Regions from separate parts of the Pectobacterium cacticida genome, predicted to be linked through region 1. Evidence: predicted binding sites of a transcription regulator. Region 1 holds the regulator's gene; each other region holds the start of a gene.
The links. The regulator ArgR, encoded in region 1, controls arginine synthesis, uptake and breakdown. The targets are predictions, from matches to a motif close to ANTGAATAAAAATACANT.
Positions count from the first base shown of each region.

Region 1 (7,043 bases):
AGAAAAGATAACCCCAGCGCACCGGGGTTATCTGACGAGTGAATTACCTAAGGGATAAATTAGTCATCCAGGAAGCTACGTAGCACTTCAGAACGACTTGGGTGGCGCAGTTTACGCAGCGCTTTCGCTTCGATCTGACGAATACGTTCACGCGTGACGTCAAACTGTTTACCCACTTCTTCCAGTGTATGATCGGTGTTCATATCAATACCGAAACGCATGCGTAGGACTTTCGCTTCACGCGCAGTCAGGCCGGCCAGCACATCGTGTGTAGCAGAGCGTAGACTTTCTGATGTGGCAGAGTCCAGCGGTAGTTCCAACGTCGTATCTTCTATGAAATCGCCTAAATGTGAATCTTCATCGTCACCAATTGGCGTTTCCATAGAAATCGGTTCTTTCGCGATTTTAAGCACTTTGCGGATTTTATCTTCCGGCATCAACATCCGTTCGGCTAACTCTTCCGGCGTTGGTTCGCGGCCCATTTCCTGCAACATCTGGCGAGAGATGCGATTCAGTTTGTTGATCGTTTCGATCATATGTACCGGAATACGGATGGTGCGAGCCTGATCGGCGATAGAGCGAGTAATTGCCTGACGGATCCACCAGGTCGCGTAAGTTGAGAATTTATAGCCACGGCGATATTCGAATTTATCCACCGCTTTCATCAAACCGATATTGCCTTCCTGAATCAAATCAAGGAACTGCAAACCGCGGTTGGTGTATTTTTTCGCAATAGAAATAACCAGACGCAAGTTGGCTTCGACCATTTCTTTTTTAGCACGACGCGCCTTTGCTTCCCCGATCGACATACGGCGGTTGATATCTTTAACTTGCTCGATCGTCAGGCCGGTTTCTTCCTCGATCTGCCGCAGCTTTTGCAGACTGCGAGTGACATCTTCTTCAACGTCTTTCAGCTTTTCAGACCATGGCTTACCCATGGCAACCGCTGCAATAAACCAGGTATTGTTGGTTTCATTGCCGGTAAACATGGTGACGAAGTTTTTCTTCGGCATTTTGCAATGCTCAACGCACAGCTTGATGATTAAGCGTTCCTGAGTTCGTACGCGATCCATCATTGAACGCATGCTATTGACAAGGAAATCAAACTGTTTTGGTACCAAACGGAACTGTTTGAAGACTTCAGACAGGTTTAAGATTTCCTGTGCCGCCAGCGCATGACTACGACCGTAGGTTTTGATTGCCTGGCGGGTCGTTTCATATTGCTCACGCAATTGGGTGAACTTCTCACGAGCCAGTTCAGGATCAATGCTGTTATCGTCGTCTTCCTCGTCGTCTTCCTCGTCATCATCGGTGATTTCGTCGTTTGAAAGCTCGGAGCCAACGTGCGTTGCGGTAGGGGCGATATCCTCTTCCGCATTAGGATCGACAAAGCCGGTGATCAAGTCGGATAGGCGACTTTCGCCCGCTTCGACACGATCGTATTGTTCCAGTAGATAGGTAATGGCTTCTGGATACTCCGCAACAGAGCACTGAACCTGATTGATACCGTCTTCTATTCGCTTGGCGATATCAATCTCGCCTTCACGGGTCAACAGTTCAACGGTACCCATCTCACGCATGTACATTCTAACCGGATCGGTGGTGCGACCGATTTCCGATTCAACACTAGATAGAACTTGCGCAGCAGCCTCTGCCGCATCTTCATCGGCGTCATTGGTGTTTTCGGCTAGCAACAGATCGTCTGCATCCGGTGCTTCTTCCATCACCTGGATGCCCATGTCATTAATCATCTGGATGATATCTTCGATCTGATCCGAATCGATGATATCTTCCGGCAGATGGTCATTGACCTCAGCATAGGTCAGGTAGCCTTGCTCCTTACCACGGGTGACAAGTAGCTTTAGCTGTGACTGCGGGTTTTGCTCCATAAGACGGTATCCACACTTCAGAGTATTTGGGTTGGTGTCGGTCAGCGTAGTTCGCTAACAATAGCATTAGGGGGATTTTTCTTATCGCCGCTGCCCCCTGTAGCGGCTCTTTGCAGGGGCAACCCTGCTATTGATCGGCAATTAAGCCTCTTTAATCAGTGTCTTCTGGCCAATGCCAGTTGCAACGACCAAAGCTCTTTTTTTTCTTTGGCGTTTAACCCGTGCGTTCTATCACGGGCTATCAATGTTTCTTGTCGCTGTCTCAATAGTTGATCGTAGAGCTCTGCCAAGCTGATTCTGAACTTCTCGTCGAGCTCTTCTTCAATGATCATATGGTCCCATGAGGCCATCGTTTCAAGCTGCTTGTGGTATTTGCTGTCACGGTATTTTTCCAGCAGCAACCCCATATTCATCCCTGGGCTGGCATTACAGGTTTTTACTAGATCCTGAAATAACGTTAAACCGGCGACTTTGTCTTCTTCAATCCCTTCCAGTGCCAGGTCGGGAACCTCTGCGGCTAGCCTCGGGTTTTGTACTAAAAGTCCTATGAGTATACGCATAGTTGTAACTTTTAGCTGTGGCGGTTGGTAGGATTGCGCTGGTTCTGACACTTTTGGCAGCAATTTTTCCAACTGACTATCGTCTAAAATTCCCAATTTATTACCGAGTTGCTGACGCAGATACAGTCGAAGCGTTTCTCCCGGTACCTGGCCTATCAACGGCAAAGCTAACGAACTGAGTTTGGTTCGACCATCGGGCGAACTCATGTCCACCTGCTGTTGCAAGGTTTCAAACAAAAATTGTGACAACGGATGGGCCTGCTCCATGCGCTGCTCAAAAGCAAGCTTGCCTTCTTTACGTACCAAGGTGTCTGGATCTTCACCGTCTGGCAGGAACATAAAACGTAACTGGCGACCATCATTCAGATAAGGTAGCGCAGTTTCCAATGCGCGCCATGCCGCTTCGCGTCCGGCGCGGTCCCCGTCGTAACAACAAACCACCTGATCTGTGGCACGAAAGAGTAACTGGATATGTTCGGCTGTTGTTGAGGTACCCAACGACGCTACCGCATAATCAATGCCAAACTGCGCCAGCGCGACCACATCCATATAGCCCTCGACAACGAGCAGTCGCTTTAGCTGAACGTGATTTTGCTGCGCTTCATATAGCCCGTAAAGTTGGCGACCTTTATGAAAAATCTCCGTTTCAGGCGAATTAAGGTATTTGGGTGTGCCGTCACCCAATACCCGCCCCCCAAAGGCGATGACTCTGCCTCGTTTGTCACGAATGGGAAACATCACCCGCTCGCGGAAACGGTCATACATTCGGCCTTGATCGTTAGTCACCAGCATACCGGCATCGTTCAATGAGCTGCGATCATCGCGACTACTGCCAAAACGTTTTAAAACGTTATCCCAACCGGGAGGGGCAAAGCCAATCGCAAAATGGTTAATTACTTCTGCGCTTAAACCACGCCGTTGCAGATACTGTAACGCGGGTACTCCCGCTGATTCATTCAACGCTTGTCGATAGAACTCGTTAATGCGTCCCATCAATTCGTAAAGACTTTGTCGTTGGTGCCGTGCTAATTGGGTTGTGCCAGTACCCGTTTCATAAGGCACCTCAAGGCCGTATTGGGTAGCCAGTTCTTCAATGGCTTCAACGAATTCAAGGCGATCGTAATTCATTAAAAAATCAATAGCGTTGCCGTGTGCGCCGCAGCCAAAGCAATGATAGAACTGTTTATCACTGTTTACGGTGAAAGAAGGGGTTTTTTCATGATGGAAAGGACAACACGCATGATGGTTTTTGCCCTGCTTTTTTAGTTTGACGCGCGCGTCGATAAGATCGACGATGTCGGTGCGAGCAAGCAGGTCATTAATAAATACACGTGGGATTCTTCCAGCCATAAGCCCCTGATGTATATCGTTTTGTAAAAAATTACATCGGATATAACTTATAAACGACAACAAGCCGCGCTTCCTTTCGGAAAGCACGGCCTTCGTATGCAACTGCTAAGTCTGCGGATTAATCACGCGTTGGAGGCGATTCCTCCAAAAATTAATACAGACGAGTGCGGCGTGCGTTTTCTCGAGCCAATTTCTTTGCGTGACGTTTCACTGCAGAAGCTTTAGCACGTTTGCGTTCGGTCGTAGGTTTTTCATAAAATTCACGACGACGAACTTCAGCTAAAACACCCGCCTTTTCACAGGAACGCTTGAAGCGACGCAGAGCAACGTCGAACGGCTCGTTTTCACGTACTTTAATTACCGGCATGTGCCTCTCACCTTAAATAAATTCGGTTTGCCGCTGGCCTTGTGCCAGCCTTTTCAAAATGGTGCGGAATTCTACTGCAAACCCGACACCTTTGTAAAGTGTCGTAGCGATCATAAAACGCCCAATGGTGGTCAGCGCAGAAAACAAGGCGATTATGGTAGACTATCTCCAGCCTGAAGCAAGCGACATTAAATGAATATGTGTTTGCGTAGTCATTAAAGTAGGAATAGCAATGCGTGTATTAGGTATCGAAACATCCTGTGATGAAACTGGCGTGGCCATCTATGACACAGAAACCGGTTTGCTTGCTAATCAATTATACAGTCAGATCAAATTACATGCTGATTATGGCGGTGTAGTGCCTGAGCTCGCCTCACGCGATCATGTACGCAAAACGGTGCCACTCATTCAGGCTGCACTCAGTGAAGCTGGTTTGGCGGCCAGCGATATTGATGGTGTGGCTTATACTGTAGGCCCGGGGTTGGTAGGCGCGCTATTGGTGGGGGCGACTGTTGGCCGCTCTCTGGCGTTCGCTTGGGGGGTGCCAGCAATCCCAGTACACCACATGGAAGGGCATTTGCTGGCGCCAATGCTGGAAGATAATCCGCCCGAGTTTCCTTTTGTGGCACTGTTGGTTTCTGGTGGTCATACACAACTCATCAGCGTGACGGGCATTGGAAAATACCGTCTTCTTGGCGAATCGATTGATGACGCGGCGGGTGAAGCGTTTGATAAAACAGCGAAGCTATTGGGGTTGGATTATCCCGGTGGGCCAATGTTGTCAAAAATGGCACAATCTGGCGATCCCCATCGTTTTACGTTTCCGCGTCCAATGACCGATCGCCCAGGATTGGATTTTAGCTTTTCCGGCCTTAAAACGTTTGCCGCCAATACCATTCGCAACCACGGAGATGACGATCAAACTCGTGCCGATATTGCGCGTGCATTTGAAGATGCTGTTGTGGATACCTTGGCGATCAAGTGTCGTCGCGCATTGGATGATACCGGATTTAAACGACTTGTTATGGCCGGTGGTGTGAGTGCAAACCGGACGCTGCGCCAGCGCCTAGGTGAAGTGATGGCAAAACGCGGTGGTGAAGTATTTTATGCGCGGCCTTCATTTTGCACGGATAATGGCGCGATGATTGCCTATGCAGGTAGCGTACGTTTGCGTCATGGTACGAGTGAGACGCTGAGTGTATCAGTCAGGCCACGTTGGCCGCTGGCGGAGCTGTCTGCGGTATAAGTGTCAAGCGCGATGGTTGCTACGTGTTGCTAATCTACACGTAGCGGAAATGGGCGAGCTATAGACTGTAGCGAGCGTTACGCTAACAGTTATAACTCTTGCTCGAAGAGTATCAAAATGGCTTCGTAGAGTTGTTTGACACTGAAATTTCTTGCTGGGGTGGTAAAGATCGTGTCATCACCGGCGATGGTACCTAAGATCCCTTCAGATTTTCCCAGGGAGTCTAGTAGGCGGGCAATGAGTTGCGCAGCGCCTGGGCTGGTATGGATGACGACGACTGCATCGTTATAATCTACGTCTAATACCAGGTTTTTCAATGGGCTAGATGTCGTAGGAACACCCAGTTCGGCGGGAAGACAATATACCATTTCCATCTTCGCATTACGTGTGCGTACCGCGCCAAATTTTGTTAGCATGCGTGATACTTTAGACTGGTTAATGTTTTCAAACCCTTCGTCTTGCAATGCCTGAACAATTTCACTTTGGGAACTGAACTTCTCTTCCTTTAACAGCGCTTTGAACGATTTAACGAGATCTTCCTGCTTTGTCGAGTTTCGCATTCTGCACCGGATAAGTTGTTGTAGAGATATTGGTTATTATGCATTTTTATGCATTTTTATGCAATTAATTTGCGTATAATTCCAATGCATTGCGCTACATCGGTGTCAATCAATGTTTTCAAATTAATCCACCGCGTGGAATATTTGAAAAGCGTGCTTAATGCTATAAATATGTAGATAATTTATCAGTTTTTATCGGCGCGCTTAGCACGCTCAAATTAATATAATGGCGTGTATTGATTGTTTTTTGTGAACACGCTTCTCATTTTTGATCGCCGGCCTATTAACTTTAGTTACCTTTCAAACGGAAGGGTGCTTTTAGTTTATTATTAGTGACATAGCAATTTTTATTTCTTGCTTCTTTGCTGAGCAGAAAGGTACGTAGACTTAACTTACACTTATGATGTATTTTTTTTAATTTATTGAATTAGAATGATTTTTTATTTTACGATAATAAGGAGTTTAGGATGAAAGTTGCAGTTCTCGGAGCGGCAGGCGGCATCGGTCAGGCACTCGCACTCCTCCTCAAAACCCAGCTTCCTTCTGGTTCAGAATTATCTCTGTACGATATTGCTCCTGTTACACCAGGTGTCGCTGTTGATCTGGGCCATATCCCTACCGCTGTAAAGACGATAGGTTTTAGCGGTGAGGATGCTAAACCCGCGCTTATTGGTGCGGATGTTGTGCTGATTTCTGCCGGGGTGGCGCGAAAACCTGGTATGGATCGTTCTGATTTATTTAACGTTAATGCCAGCATTGTGCGTAATTTGGTTGAACAAATTGCTGTTGTTTGCCCGAAAGCTTGCATTGGCGTGATTACGAACCCTGTGAATACTACTGTGGCTATCGCTGCCGAAGTGCTAAAAAAAGCAGGAGTATATGACAAAAATAAACTGTTCGGCGTCACCACGCTGGATGTTATCCGCTCTAATACGTTCGTCGCTGAGTTAAAAGGTAAACTGCCGCAGGAGATTAATGTGCCCGTGGTGGGGGGGCATTCTGGTGTGACAATTTTGCCGCTACTGTCTCAGGTTCCTGGTGTCGAATTCAGCGAGCAGGAAGTTATTGAAC
Region 1 covers NZ_CP133656.1:680,610-687,652, forward strand. The annotation lists gene rpoD (RNA polymerase sigma factor RpoD) at 60-1,889, opposite strand; gene dnaG (DNA primase) at 2,045-3,799, opposite strand; gene rpsU (30S ribosomal protein S21) at 3,951-4,166, opposite strand; gene tsaD (tRNA (adenosine(37)-N6)-threonylcarbamoyltransferase complex transferase subunit TsaD) at 4,399-5,412, shown strand; gene argR (transcriptional regulator ArgR) at 5,502-5,972, opposite strand; gene mdh (malate dehydrogenase) at 6,440-7,043, shown strand, end outside.

Region 2 (7,043 bases), 160 kb from region 1:
GCGGTGCGGACATTTTTACTTACATGCATGCTCGAGGGGAAGTCCACGCGCATTATACTTTGGCGACGAACTGGCGATCGTCGCACCAGATGGTTCATGGCGTTAATCGTCTGTTTGAACGTCTCGACAATCCTTTTATTTTTCAAGATATCCCCTTCCAGTCGGTTAAGCCTGCCGAGGCTAAACGCGGTTTGCGGTTTGAGATAGCAGGCAAGCTTCAGCCTGCTCTGCAATACTGGCTGACGGGCCAGGAACCTATTGGTATTGGCGATTATCAACAACAGATGGCGCGCCAATGTGCCGCGCAGATCCGTGACTGGCTGTCCGCCAGCCAGCGTAATGAAGCCTGGTTGATCAGTGATGATTCGCGGCGTTTGGTTCAGGCGTCCGATATGAGCGTGCTGGTGCGTAGCCGACGCGAAGCCTCATTGATTCGTGATGCTCTTAAACGTTTGTCCATTCCTTCAGTATACCTGTCTAACCGAGACAGCGTCTTTGGTACGCCAGAAGCCAGTGATATTTTATGGGTGTTACAGGCGGTGCTGGCACCAGAACAGGAACGTACATTACGCAGTGCGATGGCGACGTCCTTGATGGGGATGGATGCCGTGCAGGTTGATGCATTGGGGCAAAGTGAAAGGGCATGGGACGCGCTGGTGGATGAATTTGCAGGATATCGTGCGTTGTGGCGTCAGCGCGGCGTGCTACCCATGCTGCGTGCGCTAATGAGCCAACATCGGCTGGCCGAGAATCTACTCGCGAGTGCCGACGGGGAGCGTCGTCTGACCGATATTCTGCATATTGGCGAATTGTTGCAGGATGCGTCGTCAATGCTCGATAGTGAACACGCGCTGGTGCGCTGGTTATCGCAACAGATTGCCCAGCCAAATCCGCAAGCCGAGAATCAACAACTACGTTTGGAAAGCGATCGCCATCTGGTTCAGATCGTGACGATCCATAAATCGAAAGGGCTGGAATATCCGCTGGTATGGCTGCCTTTCATCAGTAATTATCGCGTGCAGGAGCAGGGGGTCTATCACGATCGCGCCAGCTATCAGGCTATGCTGGATCTGCAAAATAGTGAAGAAACGCAAAAACTGGCGGAAGAGGAGCGGTTGGCAGAAGATTTACGCCTGCTATATGTCGCTCTGACGCGATCTATTTATCATTGTAGTGTTGGCGTCGCGCCCATCCAGCGATCGCGCAAGAAAGACGGCAGCAGCGATATGCATCTGAGCGCGTTAGGCTATTTACTGCAACGGGGTAAAGAAGCTGAGGCTGCCACACTCGTCAGCGAGTTGGAAAGCATGGTGGGCGACGGCGTCGAATTGACGCCACTATCGCTAATTGACGAACGGCGTTGGCAACCGGATAGACCTGACTCGACAACGCTTTTGGCTCGCCATATTACGCGTCGGTTGAGTGATGATTGGCGGGTCACCAGCTATTCTGGGCTGCAACAGCACGGTTCAGCCAGTGTGCAGGAGTTGGTGCCGCGACTGGATATTGAAGCGATAAGCGAACGTCAGCGTGAGGCGGAAGGCCATCTGACCCCGCATACCTTTCCACGCGGTGCGAGTCCCGGGACGTTTCTGCATAGTCTGTTTGAAACGCTGGATTTTACCCAGCCCGTAGAAGAAGGATGGCTGATCGATCAGTTGCAATTACACGGGTTTGACGTTCGCTGGAGCCCGGTCTTGAAGGCATGGATGGACTCGCTGTTGAACACGCCGCTTGATGATCACGGGATTACGCTATCGTCACTGGAAAATAGGGATAAGCAGGCTGAATTACAGTTCTATATTCCCATTGAAGCACGGATACAGGCGGCACAGTTGGATCGATTAGCAAAGCGTTATGACGCGTTGTCTGCACTGTGCCCACCGCTTTCTTTTCAGCAGGTGAAAGGTATGTTGAAAGGGTTTATCGATCTGGTCTTTCGTTGGGAAGGGCGCTACTACCTACTCGATTACAAATCCAATTGGCTTGGCCCAGATGCCAGCGCGTATACCCAAGCGTCAATGAGCCAATCGATGGCTGAACACCGTTACGATCTGCAATATCAGCTTTACACGTTGGCATTGCATCGTTATCTCGGCCATCGGATTGCGGACTACCACTATGAGCGCCATTTTGGCGGAGTGTTTTATGTGTTTTTACGCGGCGTTGAGGCGGCTCATCCTGGTAATGGCATCTATGCGCTTCGCCCCGCAGCTGAATTTGTTACTGAGCTTGATGCGCTTTTCAACGGTGAGCCATTAAAAGACGATGGCGGCAAGGGTATAGGAATGGATGATGTTGATTCAGGGCTACCCGCATGATCGCGTTGCTTGAAACGGCGCTAGCGCGGCGCTTGTTACGACCACTGGATATTCAGTTTGCCAGAATGCTGGCGGATGAGACGCAGCCCGCGTTACTGCTGGCCGCGGCCTGCCTGAGCGCACATTCAGGAGCGGGGCATGTTTGTTTACCGCTGGCGAATTTGCAGGCGCAGACCCTGTTTGATGGTCGCGAGCCCGACCTGGCGCAAGACCTACTCACACAGGCGGGGGTAAACACGGTTTGTGCATGGCAGCAGTGTTTGCAGTCCTTTGATGCCGTCAGCGACGGGAGTACATCAACGCCGCTGGTGTTGCAAGAAGAACGGCTGTATTTACAGCGTAACTGGCAGAGTGAAGGTCGCGTGGCGCAGTTTATCGCCGGCGAGCGTGAGATGCCCGCCTTTGACGAGTCCGCGATCCGGGCGGTTCTTGACCGTCTGTTTCCTAAAACAGACGACGAGGTTGACTGGCAAAAGGTGGCGGCGGCCGTTGCCCTGACCCGCCGTATTGCGGTTATTTCCGGTGGCCCGGGGACAGGGAAGACGACGACGGTTGCCAAACTTCTGGCGGCGCTAATTGAGCTAAATACCGGACCGGCGTTACGGATTCAATTAGCCGCGCCTACCGGAAAAGCCGCCGCGCGCCTGACGGAATCCTTGGGGGCGGCATTACAGCGTCTGGTGGTCGATCAACGGCAGCGAGAAGCATTCCCACAGGAAGCGACAACACTCCATCGTCTTTTGGGCGCGGTGGCAGATAGCCAGCGGCTGCGTTACCATCAGAATAATCCGTTACATGTGGATGTACTCATTGTGGACGAGGCATCGATGGTCGATCTACCGATGATGGCGAATGTAATAGCCGCGCTCCCGGCACAGGCCCGCCTTATTTTTCTCGGCGATCGCGATCAGTTGGCGTCCGTCGAAGCGGGGGCTGTATTAGGTGATATCTGTCGCTTCGCCGAAGCGGGTTATAGCCAGGGGCGGGCGCAACAACTTCATCGATTAACGGGATGTCAGCTTGTCGGCGGTGGAGCTAAAGAACAAACGACGGTCAGCGACAGTATCTGCCTGCTACGTCGTAGCTATCGGTTCGATCCGCATTCCGGTATTGGGCAACTCGCGCTCGCCGTGAATCGTGGTGATGATGTGCGTGTCCGTGCGGTACTCAATGGCGAATTTGCCGACATTATCTGTCGTCCGATTGACGAGGTAGAGGCATATCAGGGAATGCTGGCGCAGTGTGTCGCCGGGTATCGAGAGTACTTGCAGCTTATTGCGGCAGGCGCGCGACCGGATGCCGTGCTTTCCGCTTTCTTGCGTTATCGGCAACTGTGTGCGTTGCGTGAAGGGCCGTTTGGCGTCGCCGGTCTGAATCAGCGTATTGAGCAGGCCTTACATCAGGCCGGGTTGATTCAGCGTAGTCGTAACCCGTTGAATCGCTGGTATCCTGGTCGACCGGTCATGATTGAGCGTAACGATGTCGCATTAGGGTTATTTAATGGCGATATTGGTATCGCGATGGTGGGGGAACGCGAGCAACTGCGCGTGTTTTTCCCTTTGCCGAATGGTGAAATGAAAGACGTCACGCCAAGCCGTCTGCCGCCGCATGAAACAGCTTATGCGATGACGGTGCATAAATCGCAGGGGTCGGAGTTCGATCATACGGCGTTGGTGCTGCCGAACCATGTCTTACCAGTGTTGACGCGTGAGTTAGTGTATACCGCGATCACGCGTGCGCGGCAGCGCTTGTCCATTTATACCGACATCGGCATTCTGTGTCGGGCAGTGCAGACGCCAACGCAGCGCTATAGCGGCCTGAAAGAGAGAATTAGCGCACTGATGGAGCCTTCTTAAGCGGCTCCCCACTGACGCAAAAGGGTGGCCGATGTTACGTCGACCACCCGACGCGGCAATAACAAGCATCCTTCAGAGATCCATCACCAGAATCTTCGAGCGGCGGTGATAGTTGTACAGCGCCTTTTTCTTCTTCGGTAGCATTTCCACATCGGCCGGTAAAAAACCGCGCTCCTGGAACCAATGAATGCTGTGTGTCGTTAGCACAAAGAGCTTTTGCAAGCCTTGCTGGCGTGCCTGAGCGGCAATGCGTTGCAACAGCATATCGCCGCGTGCCGAGCTGCGGTAATCCGGGTGAACCGCGACGCAAGCCATTTCGCCGATACTTTCTTCCGGGAAGGGATATAGCGCGGCGCAGGCGATGGTGAGGTTATCGCGTACCACGATGGTAAATTTGTCGATCTCCATTTCTAGCTGCTCACGTGAGCGCCTCACCAGGATACCCTGTTCTTCTAGCGGACGAATAAGCTCCAGAATGCCGCCGATATCGTTAATCGTCGCACGGCGTACTTGTTCAGCACTTTCCATAACAATTTGCGTACCGATTCCGTCGCGGGAGAACAGCTCTTGTAGTAGCGCGCCGTCATCCTGATAACTGATCAGATGGCTACGGCGTACGCCGCTACGACAGGCTTTGACCGCCCCGCGCAAAAATCTAACCGTACCAGAGTGGTAGTCACCCGCACGTTCCAGCGCGTCGATCCGCTTTTGCGCTTCATCGGGAAACAGCTCGGAAATGATGTTGCCATCTTCGTTAGTCACACCCTGTGAAGAGCAGAAGCCGATCATTTTTTCTGCCTTCAACTTAATCGCGAGCTGGGTTGCGACCTCTTCTGAGGTGAGATTGAAACTTTCGCCTGTGACTGAGACCGCTACCGGGCCAAGCAAGACGATTGCGCCACTATTCAACTGGCGGTGAATGGCCTCTTCGTCGATGCGACGAATGCGACCGCTGTGACAGTAATCTACTCCATCATCGACGCCAAGCGGTTGCGCGATAATAAAATTGCCGCTAACGACATTGATGTGAGCACCTTGCAGCGGCGTATTGTTCAGGCTCATCGATAGTCGAGCGGTGATGTCCAATTGCAACATGCCTGCGGCTTGTTTTACCAGTTCCAGCGTGGCGCTGTCGGTAATGCGAGTGTTTTTATGATAGTGAGGTTCTTGGTGATGCATAGTCAGGTTGGCGTCGATCTGGGGGCGTGCGCCATAGACGACGACCAGTTTAATGCCCAAACTGTGTAGCAACCCAATATCATTGACGATGCTAGAGAAGTTTGCATGTTCAATGGCTTCGCCACCTAACATGATGACAAATGTCTTGCCGCGATGGGCATTGATATAGGGAACTGAATGGCGGAAGCCCTGAACCAGTTCTGTACTGCGTTCCTTCACTGTTAACCCTCTCTCTGCATTTTTATTCGTAATTTCTGTATTTTTATTCTTTATTTAATAAAAGGCAAGAGGAAGTCATCGTCAGGAAAACCACGATACTGTGCTAAATTCATTCGGTTCGCCTGTTATAAGGCTTGTTGATGATTTTTGCATGACAGCACGAAGCCAATTGGTTAAAGTTTTCGGCAATTTCTTGTTTTTTATCCTTTGATGGCCTATCCAATGCATTAGCTATTGAATAATGCCGGATAACGTACAGCAATCAGATCGGAGTGACATGTCTCATTCGAATCCTCTGACCCGAAGACGTCTATTACAAAGTGCAGTGGCCACCTGGCTATTAAGCGTGAGTGGTGTCGGTGTGGCTGCCACCACTCATGTCATTGCCGTGCGCGTCTGGCCGGCTTCCTCCTACACCCGCGTCGCGCTGGAATCCAATCTTCCGCTGAAATATAAACAGTTCAGCCTCAGTCACCCTGAGCGCATCGTGGTCGATATGGAAAATATTCGCCTCAATAGCGTGTTAAAGAATATCGCCAATCAGTTACAGCCGGATAACGATCCATTGATTAAGGCAGCGCGCATTGGGCAGTTCGATAAGAATACGGTACGCCTGGTGTTGGAGCTTAAGCAACCGACAACGACAAAAGTGTTTACGCTGGGGCCGGTAGCTGGATTCAAACATCGGCTAGTGTTGGATTTGTATCCTGTTGCTGGACGTTACGATAACGAAGACGATCCGCTGCTGGCGCTATTGGAAGATTATAACAAAGGCGAACTGGAGCGTTCACTGCCGGCTGAGGCGCCGAAAGCGGGCAAAGTAGGGCGGGATCGTCCGCTGATTATTATGCTCGATCCCGGCCACGGCGGAGAGGATCCCGGCGCAATCGGTAAGAACAAAACTCGCGAGAAAGACATCGTGCTACAAATCGCTCGCCGTCTGCGTAAGCTAATCGATAATGAATCCAACATGAAAGCGTATATGACGCGTAATGAAGACGTCTTTATTCCACTACGCGTGCGGGTAGCGAAAGCGCGTAAGCAGCGTGCCGATTTGTTCATTTCGATTCATGCGGATGCATTTACCAATCGATCGGCGAGGGGATCGTCGGTGTTTGCGTTGTCAAAGAAAGGCGCCACCAGTACTGCCGCCAGGTTTCTCGCTGAAACGCAGAATGAATCGGATTTGATCGGGGGAGTGAGCTTGAGCGGCGATCGTTATCTGGATCATACGATGTTTGATCTCGTACAGACCGTGACTATTAGCGATAGTTTGAAGTTCGGTAAAGAGATTCTGACCCGATTGGGCAAAGTGAATCGTCTGCATAAAAACAGTGTCGATCAGGCAGGCTTTGCGGTATTGAAAGCGCCGGACATCCCTTCAGTGCTGGTTGAAACGGCATTTATCAGTAATCTGGAAGAAGAGCGTAAGCTACGCACCAGCCATTTCCAGCAGCAAATTGCCGAA
Region 2 covers NZ_CP133656.1:842,479-849,521, forward strand. The annotation lists gene recB (exodeoxyribonuclease V subunit beta) at 1-2,321, shown strand, start outside; gene recD (exodeoxyribonuclease V subunit alpha) at 2,318-4,177, shown strand; gene argA (amino-acid N-acetyltransferase) at 4,250-5,575, opposite strand; gene amiC (N-acetylmuramoyl-L-alanine amidase AmiC) at 5,853-7,043, shown strand, end outside.
Region 2: a site for ArgR is predicted at 5,610-5,627, ahead of argA (amino-acid N-acetyltransferase). Genes of this name have one in related genera too.

Region 3 (7,043 bases), 130 kb from region 1:
CTTTCAGACCCTGACGCGCTGTCAGGGTCTGTCTTTCTCTTGACGACAAGCCACCGAACCATTCAATCATTCGCATCCATCCGCAATGGTATTACAATCACGTATCCCCATAAACCGTAACAGCAAGAGTACGTATTATGATAACTGCGACCTCAGTCCAACTTCAGCATCGGGTTCGCCCCATTACCGCGCAAGACGATGCCGCTATCGCTCAGGTCATCCGCCAGGTTTCGGCTGAATTTGGTTTGACGGCCGACAAGGGCTACACCGTTTCCGATCCTAATCTGGATGCGCTGTTTTCCCTCTATAACCAACCCAGAAGCGCCTATTGGGTAATTGAATACCAAGGCCGCGTCGTTGGCGGAGGCGGCATTGCGCCACTGGTCGAGGGCGAGGAAGATGTGTGCGAATTACAAAAAATGTATTGCTTGCCCGTCGTGCGCGGCAAAGGATTGGCGCGGCAATTAGCGATAAAGGCGCTTGATTTTGCACGTCAACACGCTTTTCGTCGCTGCTATCTGGAGACAACCGCCCATCTGACCAGCGCAATTCGATTGTATGAATCGCTTGGCTTCGAACCTATTCCTTATTCGATGGGTAACACGGGTCATACCGATTGTGAAGTGACCATGCTGAAGATACTGTAAGCGGAAATGGCGCAACGCCGCAGGACACGCTGCGGCGGCCAGTCGAGGAGAGGTGCGGAGCTGAGCCACGTACGGCTCATGCACGGGCAGCTTGCCGGTTAATAACTAGTGGCGTTTCCCGTCGTCGTCTTCGTCATAAAAATCGTTGTCACCCTCTTCATCATCATCGTCATCGTCACCATTCGGGTCTTCAAAATACGTCCCCCAACCGTCGTAATTCACACCATAGCGCTCCGCCAATGCCATCAGTTGCTCTACCTGCGAGTCAATCAGATCCGCATTAAGCGCCACCTCACTAACGGCATCACAGCACATCAGCAATACGCCATCTTCTACTTCCAGCTCTTCCGCATCCGTAACTTCATAACCCAGCTTGAAGGCTTCTACAGCGACTTTTTCTAACACGTCAAACTTCTCCGCCGAGAAGTGGTGTTCAATGGTATAGAGCGCGTCAGGATCGCTGCCATCATCCAGCAATTCTTCAATGATTAGGCGTGTTTCTTCCCGTTGCTCTTCCAGTAATAGGCGGTTTGCCATGCCTCAGTCCTCATTAATCGATGCAATAAGGCTTATTGTCCCACAGCCCTGCGGACTGCTCCACCACAAAGTTTACTACCACCTCTTGAATTTGAATAATTACACATATAAAGTGAATTAAAATTCAGCCAGTGGAATTAAACCACACGGAGACAACTATTATGCAATCGTTCTACAAACGCCATTTTTTAAGATTAATGGATTTCACACCCAAAGAGCTCGCCCATCTTTTAGCCCTATCAGCACAATTAAAGGCCGATAAAAAAAAGGGGACGGAAATCCGCCGCCTGCAAGGTAAAAATATCGCACTCATCTTCGAAAAAGATTCGACTCGTACTCGCTGCTCTTTCGAAGTTGCTGCATACGATCAGGGCGCACAAGTCACCTATCTCGGCCCCAGCGGTAGCCAAATCGGCCATAAAGAATCGCTCAAGGATACGGCGCGGGTACTGGGCAGAATGTACGACGGTATACAATATCGCGGTCACGGACAGCATATTGTCGAAACGCTGGCGCAATACGCCGGCGTGCCAGTCTGGAACGGGCTGACAAATGAATTTCACCCTACGCAGTTGCTGGCGGATTTGCTGACGATGCAAGAACATTTGCCGGGTAAAACGCTGTCGGAAATGACGCTCGTCTACGTCGGCGATGCGCGCAACAATATGGGCAATACGATGCTGGAGGCGGCGGCATTGACCGGGCTGGATTTACGTCTTGTTGCGCCAAAAGCCTGCTGGCCGGATGCGAGTCTGGTGGCGGAGTGCCAGGCCGCTGCGCAACAAACCGGCGGCAACATTACGCTGACAGAAGATATCGCCGCTGGCGTGGCGGGCGCTGATTTCATTTATACGGATGTCTGGGTTTCCATGGGGGAGCCAAAGGAAACGTGGAAAGAACGCATCGCGCTGCTGAAACCGTATCAGGTCAACAGGGCGATGCTCGCCGCAACCGGGAATCCACAGGTAAAATTTCTGCATTGCCTGCCCGCATTCCATGATGACCAGACCACCGTGGGTCAACAAATGGCGGAACAATACGGCCTACACGGCGGAATGGAAGTCACGGATGACGTCTTCGAATCCGAACACAGCATCGTGTTCGATCAGGCGGAAAACCGCATGCACACCATCAAAGCCGTCATGGTTGCGACACTGGCTCAGAATTAAGAGAGGCGCCCTCCTCAGCACAGGGAGGGCAATGGTTCTCGCGGTTTACGCCACCAACGACGCGTCGATTTTTACCACGGCTTTACGTACATGGGCTGGTTCGCCAACGGCGCACAACGGTTTATGGACTTCGCCGGGGAAAAACACCACAAAATCGCCTTCCTGCAGCACAAACTGTTTTTCCTGTTCGCCAGCAGGCAAGAAAGCGATGTCTTTATCCGCCAGCCAATCGGTGTCCGGCTTACCCGCAGGAAGATTACTGAACGTCATACCTTCGACGCCGGACAATACAATCTGAATATCCAGATATTTCGCGTGATATTCGGCGCGGCGCTTCTCCAACAGGTCAGTGCTATCGTTAGAGACCAGCACAAAGACGCTATTGCCTTCAATGTCATGCTTGCCCAGCGGTGTCTCCGCCGTGATGTGTTGCTTCACATACTCAATCGCTTCACGCAGTTTGGCCGGTAAATAAGGAACCAATTCAAGATGGTGGACATTGCCAGTAATCATAAAAACCTCATCAATAGTAAAATGAAACCCTGTTTCACAATATTTATACTCTCCAACGAAGACACCTGCCAGTACGTTAATACGAAAATATGCGCGTTCCCTCACGGCTTGTCTTCGACCATCGCCTTCCCGCAGGAAATGCTGGCGATAACCTGCTCGCAACCGATTGCGATGCATAAAAAATCAGGTATTGCGCTTGAAATAGCCTAATCAGCGCGTATAATTCCCGACAATTTGCCGGGAGGAGTTATGCACCGTTACACCGAAGAATACGCTGCTGATGTCGTTGGTTCTCAACCGCAACTGCCATCCGGCAGTCAGCCTGCATTCTCCTTTCCGTTGCGTTATTAATCAACGAAGAAAGCCCCTCATTGAGGGGCTTTTTTTTGCCCACAATCTGGGCAACCCAACACGGCATTTCCTGTTTACGCGTTAGGAGAAAGACAACATGGCCAACCCGCTCTATCAAAAACATATTATTTCGATTAACGATCTCAGCCGGGAAGAGTTGGAATTAGCGTTGCGTGTCGCCGCTAGCCTGAAGGCCAAGCCCCAGCCTGAGCTGTTAAAACATAAGGTGATAGCCAGTTGCTTTTTCGAAGCCTCCACTCGGACACGTTTATCCTTTGAAACGGCGATGCATCGTCTCGGCGCCTCCGTCGTGGGTTTCGCCGACAGTAACAATACCTCGTTAGGGAAAAAGGGCGAAACGCTGGCCGATACACTCTCCGTCATCAGCCAATATGTCGATGCCATCGTTATGCGCCACCCGCAGGAAGGCGCGTCACGTCTGGCGACCGAGTTTTCCGGCGGCGTCCCGGTGTTGAATGCCGGCGACGGCGCGAATCAGCACCCGACGCAAACGCTGCTCGATTTGTTTACCATTCAGGAAACACAGGGTCGACTAAATAACATCAACATCGCGATGGTTGGCGATCTGAAATATGGTCGTACCGTGCATTCGCTCACGCAGGCGCTGGCAAAATTCGACGGCAACCGCTTCTACTTTATCGCCCCAGACGCGTTGGCAATGCCGGACTATATTTTGAGCATGTTAAAAGAGAAAAATATTGCTTACAGCCTGCACAATAGCATCGATGAAGTGGTCGGCGAACTGGATATTCTGTACATGACACGCGTACAGAAAGAGCGTTTGGATCCGTCGGAATACATCAATATCAAATCCCAATTTATCCTGCGCGCCGCCGACCTGCTCAACGCCCGCGCGAACCTGAAAGTGCTGCACCCGTTACCGCGCGTCGATGAGATCACCATTGATGTGGATGCCACGCCTTACGCCTACTACTTTCAACAGGCGGGCAACGGGATATACGCCCGTCAGGCGCTGCTGGCGCTGGTGTTGAATCGCGAATTGGTTCTGTAAGAGGAAGAAACTATCATGACACATGACAATAAATTACAGGTTGAAGCGATCAAACGTGGCACAGTGATCGACCATATCCCCGCACACGTAGGTTTTAAACTGCTGACGTTATTTAAGCTAACCGCAACCGACCAGCGTATCACCATCGGTCTGAACTTGCCGTCCAACCACCTGGGGCGTAAGGATCTGATCAAAATTGAGAATATATTCCTGACCGAGCAACAGGCGAACCAGTTGGCGATTTACGCGCCGCAGGCAACCGTCAATCAGATTGATGAATATGATGTAGTACGCAAACTGGTGCCGACGCTGCCAGACCACATCACCGGCGTACTCACCTGCCCGAACAGCAATTGCATCAGCCGCAGTGAACCTGTTTCATCCTCATTTAGCGTTAAGCAGCGCAACGGCGAGGTGCATCTGAAATGTAAGTACTGCGAGAAAGAATTTGAGCGTCAGGCGGTGCTGCAAGATCGTTAATTTTCTGCGTTATCCCCGCGATGAGCATTGCCTGGAGCGGGGCTTTTTTGAATAATGGCGACGTCCCCATTCCTTTTTACGTCCCAATAACGTTTTTACGTCTTATCAAGGAGATACCATGTCACGCACCATCAGCACCGAACACGCCCCCGCCGCGATTGGCCCCTATGTCCAGGGTGTCGACCTTGGCAACATGATTATCACTTCTGGTCAGATTCCGGTAAATCCTAAAAGCGGGCTGGTGGCCGATGACATCACCGCCCAAACGCGCCAGTCGCTGGAAAACGTCCAGGCGATTGTTGAGGCCGCGGGATTGAAAGTGTCCGATATCGTGAAAACCACCGTGTTTGTGAAAGACCTGCACGATTTCGCCGTCGTAAACTCGACTTACGAAGCCTTCTTCAATGAACATCAGGCGCCATTCCCGGCACGTTCCTGCGTCGAAGTCGCTCGTCTGCCCAAAGACGTAAAAATCGAAATTGAAGCGATCGCCGTTCGTCGCTAACGTTCGTTATTGACGCCGACCTCACAAGACGCACCATCGTGGCAGCGTCTTGTGGTTTTTTATCCCCTTTCTTCCTCGATCCAGTGCACGTCGCCCTTCCTCTGCACACGTAAAGGGCAAACACACCGCTATTTTCAACTTACCGCGCGCTTTCTCACCATGGCGCATTTTATGCATTGTCCTATTATCGCTATAAGGCGGGATGATGGGGATGACCATGATAAGAATGACGCTTCCAACAGCACCTTATTACGACGAGATGATGTCGTGCGAAGGAAAACACCGTCAACACTACGATGCTTATTGGCAGTGGCTACAGCAAACTGACCAGCACGCCATCCGACAAAAGAAAGCGCAGGCGGAGCTGTTATTTCACCGCGTCGGCATCACGTTTAACGTTTATGGCGAAGAAGGCGGCACCGAACGCCTGATTCCGTTCGATAGCGTACCGCGCATTATCCCCGCACAGGAATGGCGTCAGCTCGATCGCGGTATTCGTCAGCGGGTGCAGGCGCTGAACGCCTTTCTCTACGATATTTATCACCAGCAGCATATTCTCAACGCCGGGATTATCCCCCGTGAACAGGTGTTGGCGAACGAGCAATATCAGCCCTGTATGCAGGGTGTTGACTTGCATAACAATATTTACGCCCATATCACCGGAATTGATATGGTACGTAATAGCGACGGCAATTATTACGTGTTGGAAGATAATTTGCGCACCCCATCCGGCGTGTCCTACATGCTGGAAAATCGCAAAATGATGATGCGTCTTTACCCGGATCTGTTTGCCAGCCAGCACATCGCCCCCGTTGAGCGCTACCCCAGCTACCTGCTGCAAACCCTGCGTGAAAGTACCTTAGTCGACGATCCGACCGTCGTGGTAATGACGCCGGGACGCTTCAATAGCGCCTACTTTGAACACAGTTTTCTGGCGCAGCAAATGGGCGTTGAACTGGTTGAAAGCGCGGATTTATTCGTAAAAGAGGGCGCAGTTTATATGCGCACCACGGAAGGCCCGTGCCAGGTCGATGTGATTTATCGCCGCGTCGATGACGCCTTCCTTGACCCATTGGCGTTTCGCGCAGATTCAATGCTTGGCGTCCCCGGCCTGCTGTCCGTCTACCGTGCTGGCGGCGTGGTATTGGCCAATGCCATCGGCACTGGCGTCGCCGACGATAAGTCAATTTATCCTTATGTGCCGGAAATGATCCGTTTCTATCTGTCCGAGGAGCCGATCCTCAACAATATTCCTACCTGGCAGTGTCGCAATCCCAACGAGCTCCACTACGTGCTCGACCATTTGGATAGCATGGTCATCAAAGAGGTTCACGGGGCCGGCGGTTACGGCATGCTGGTCGGGCCATGCGCTACGCGACAGGAAATTGAGATGTTCCGCCAGCGCTTACTGGCTCATCCGCACAACTATATCGGTCAGGAGACGCTGGCGCTGTCCACCTGCCCGACGTTCATTGATGATGGGCTTGCCCCCCGCCACATCGATTTACGCCCCTATGTGCTCTGCGGCGAGGAAATCCGCCTGGTCCCGGGCGGCCTGACGCGCGTCGCCCTTACCGAAGGATCGTTGGTGGTTAACTCATCGCAAGGCGGCGGCACCAAAGATACCTGGGTGATGGAGGAGGATAAATCATGCTAAGCCGAACGGCCAGTGAACTGTATTGGATGGCCCGCTATCTGGAACGGGCGGAAAGCCTTACCCGCGTGCTGGATGTGACCTACCGGCTATCGATGATGCCCAGTCACAGCCAACAACAACGCGACCTGGCGCTGCCACTCAATCTAACGAT
Region 3 covers NZ_CP133656.1:551,989-559,031, reverse strand. The annotation lists gene RFN81_RS02615 (GNAT family N-acetyltransferase) at 138-647, shown strand; gene rraB (ribonuclease E inhibitor RraB) at 753-1,184, opposite strand; gene argF (ornithine carbamoyltransferase) at 1,346-2,353, shown strand; gene RFN81_RS02600 (YhcH/YjgK/YiaL family protein) at 2,399-2,866, opposite strand; gene pyrB (aspartate carbamoyltransferase) at 3,315-4,250, shown strand; gene pyrI (aspartate carbamoyltransferase regulatory subunit) at 4,266-4,730, shown strand; gene ridA (2-iminobutanoate/2-iminopropanoate deaminase) at 4,849-5,235, shown strand; gene RFN81_RS02580 (circularly permuted type 2 ATP-grasp protein) at 5,453-6,892, shown strand; gene RFN81_RS02575 (alpha-E domain-containing protein) at 6,886-7,043, shown strand, end outside.
Region 3: a site for ArgR is predicted at 1,296-1,313, ahead of argF (ornithine carbamoyltransferase). Genes of this name have one in related genera too.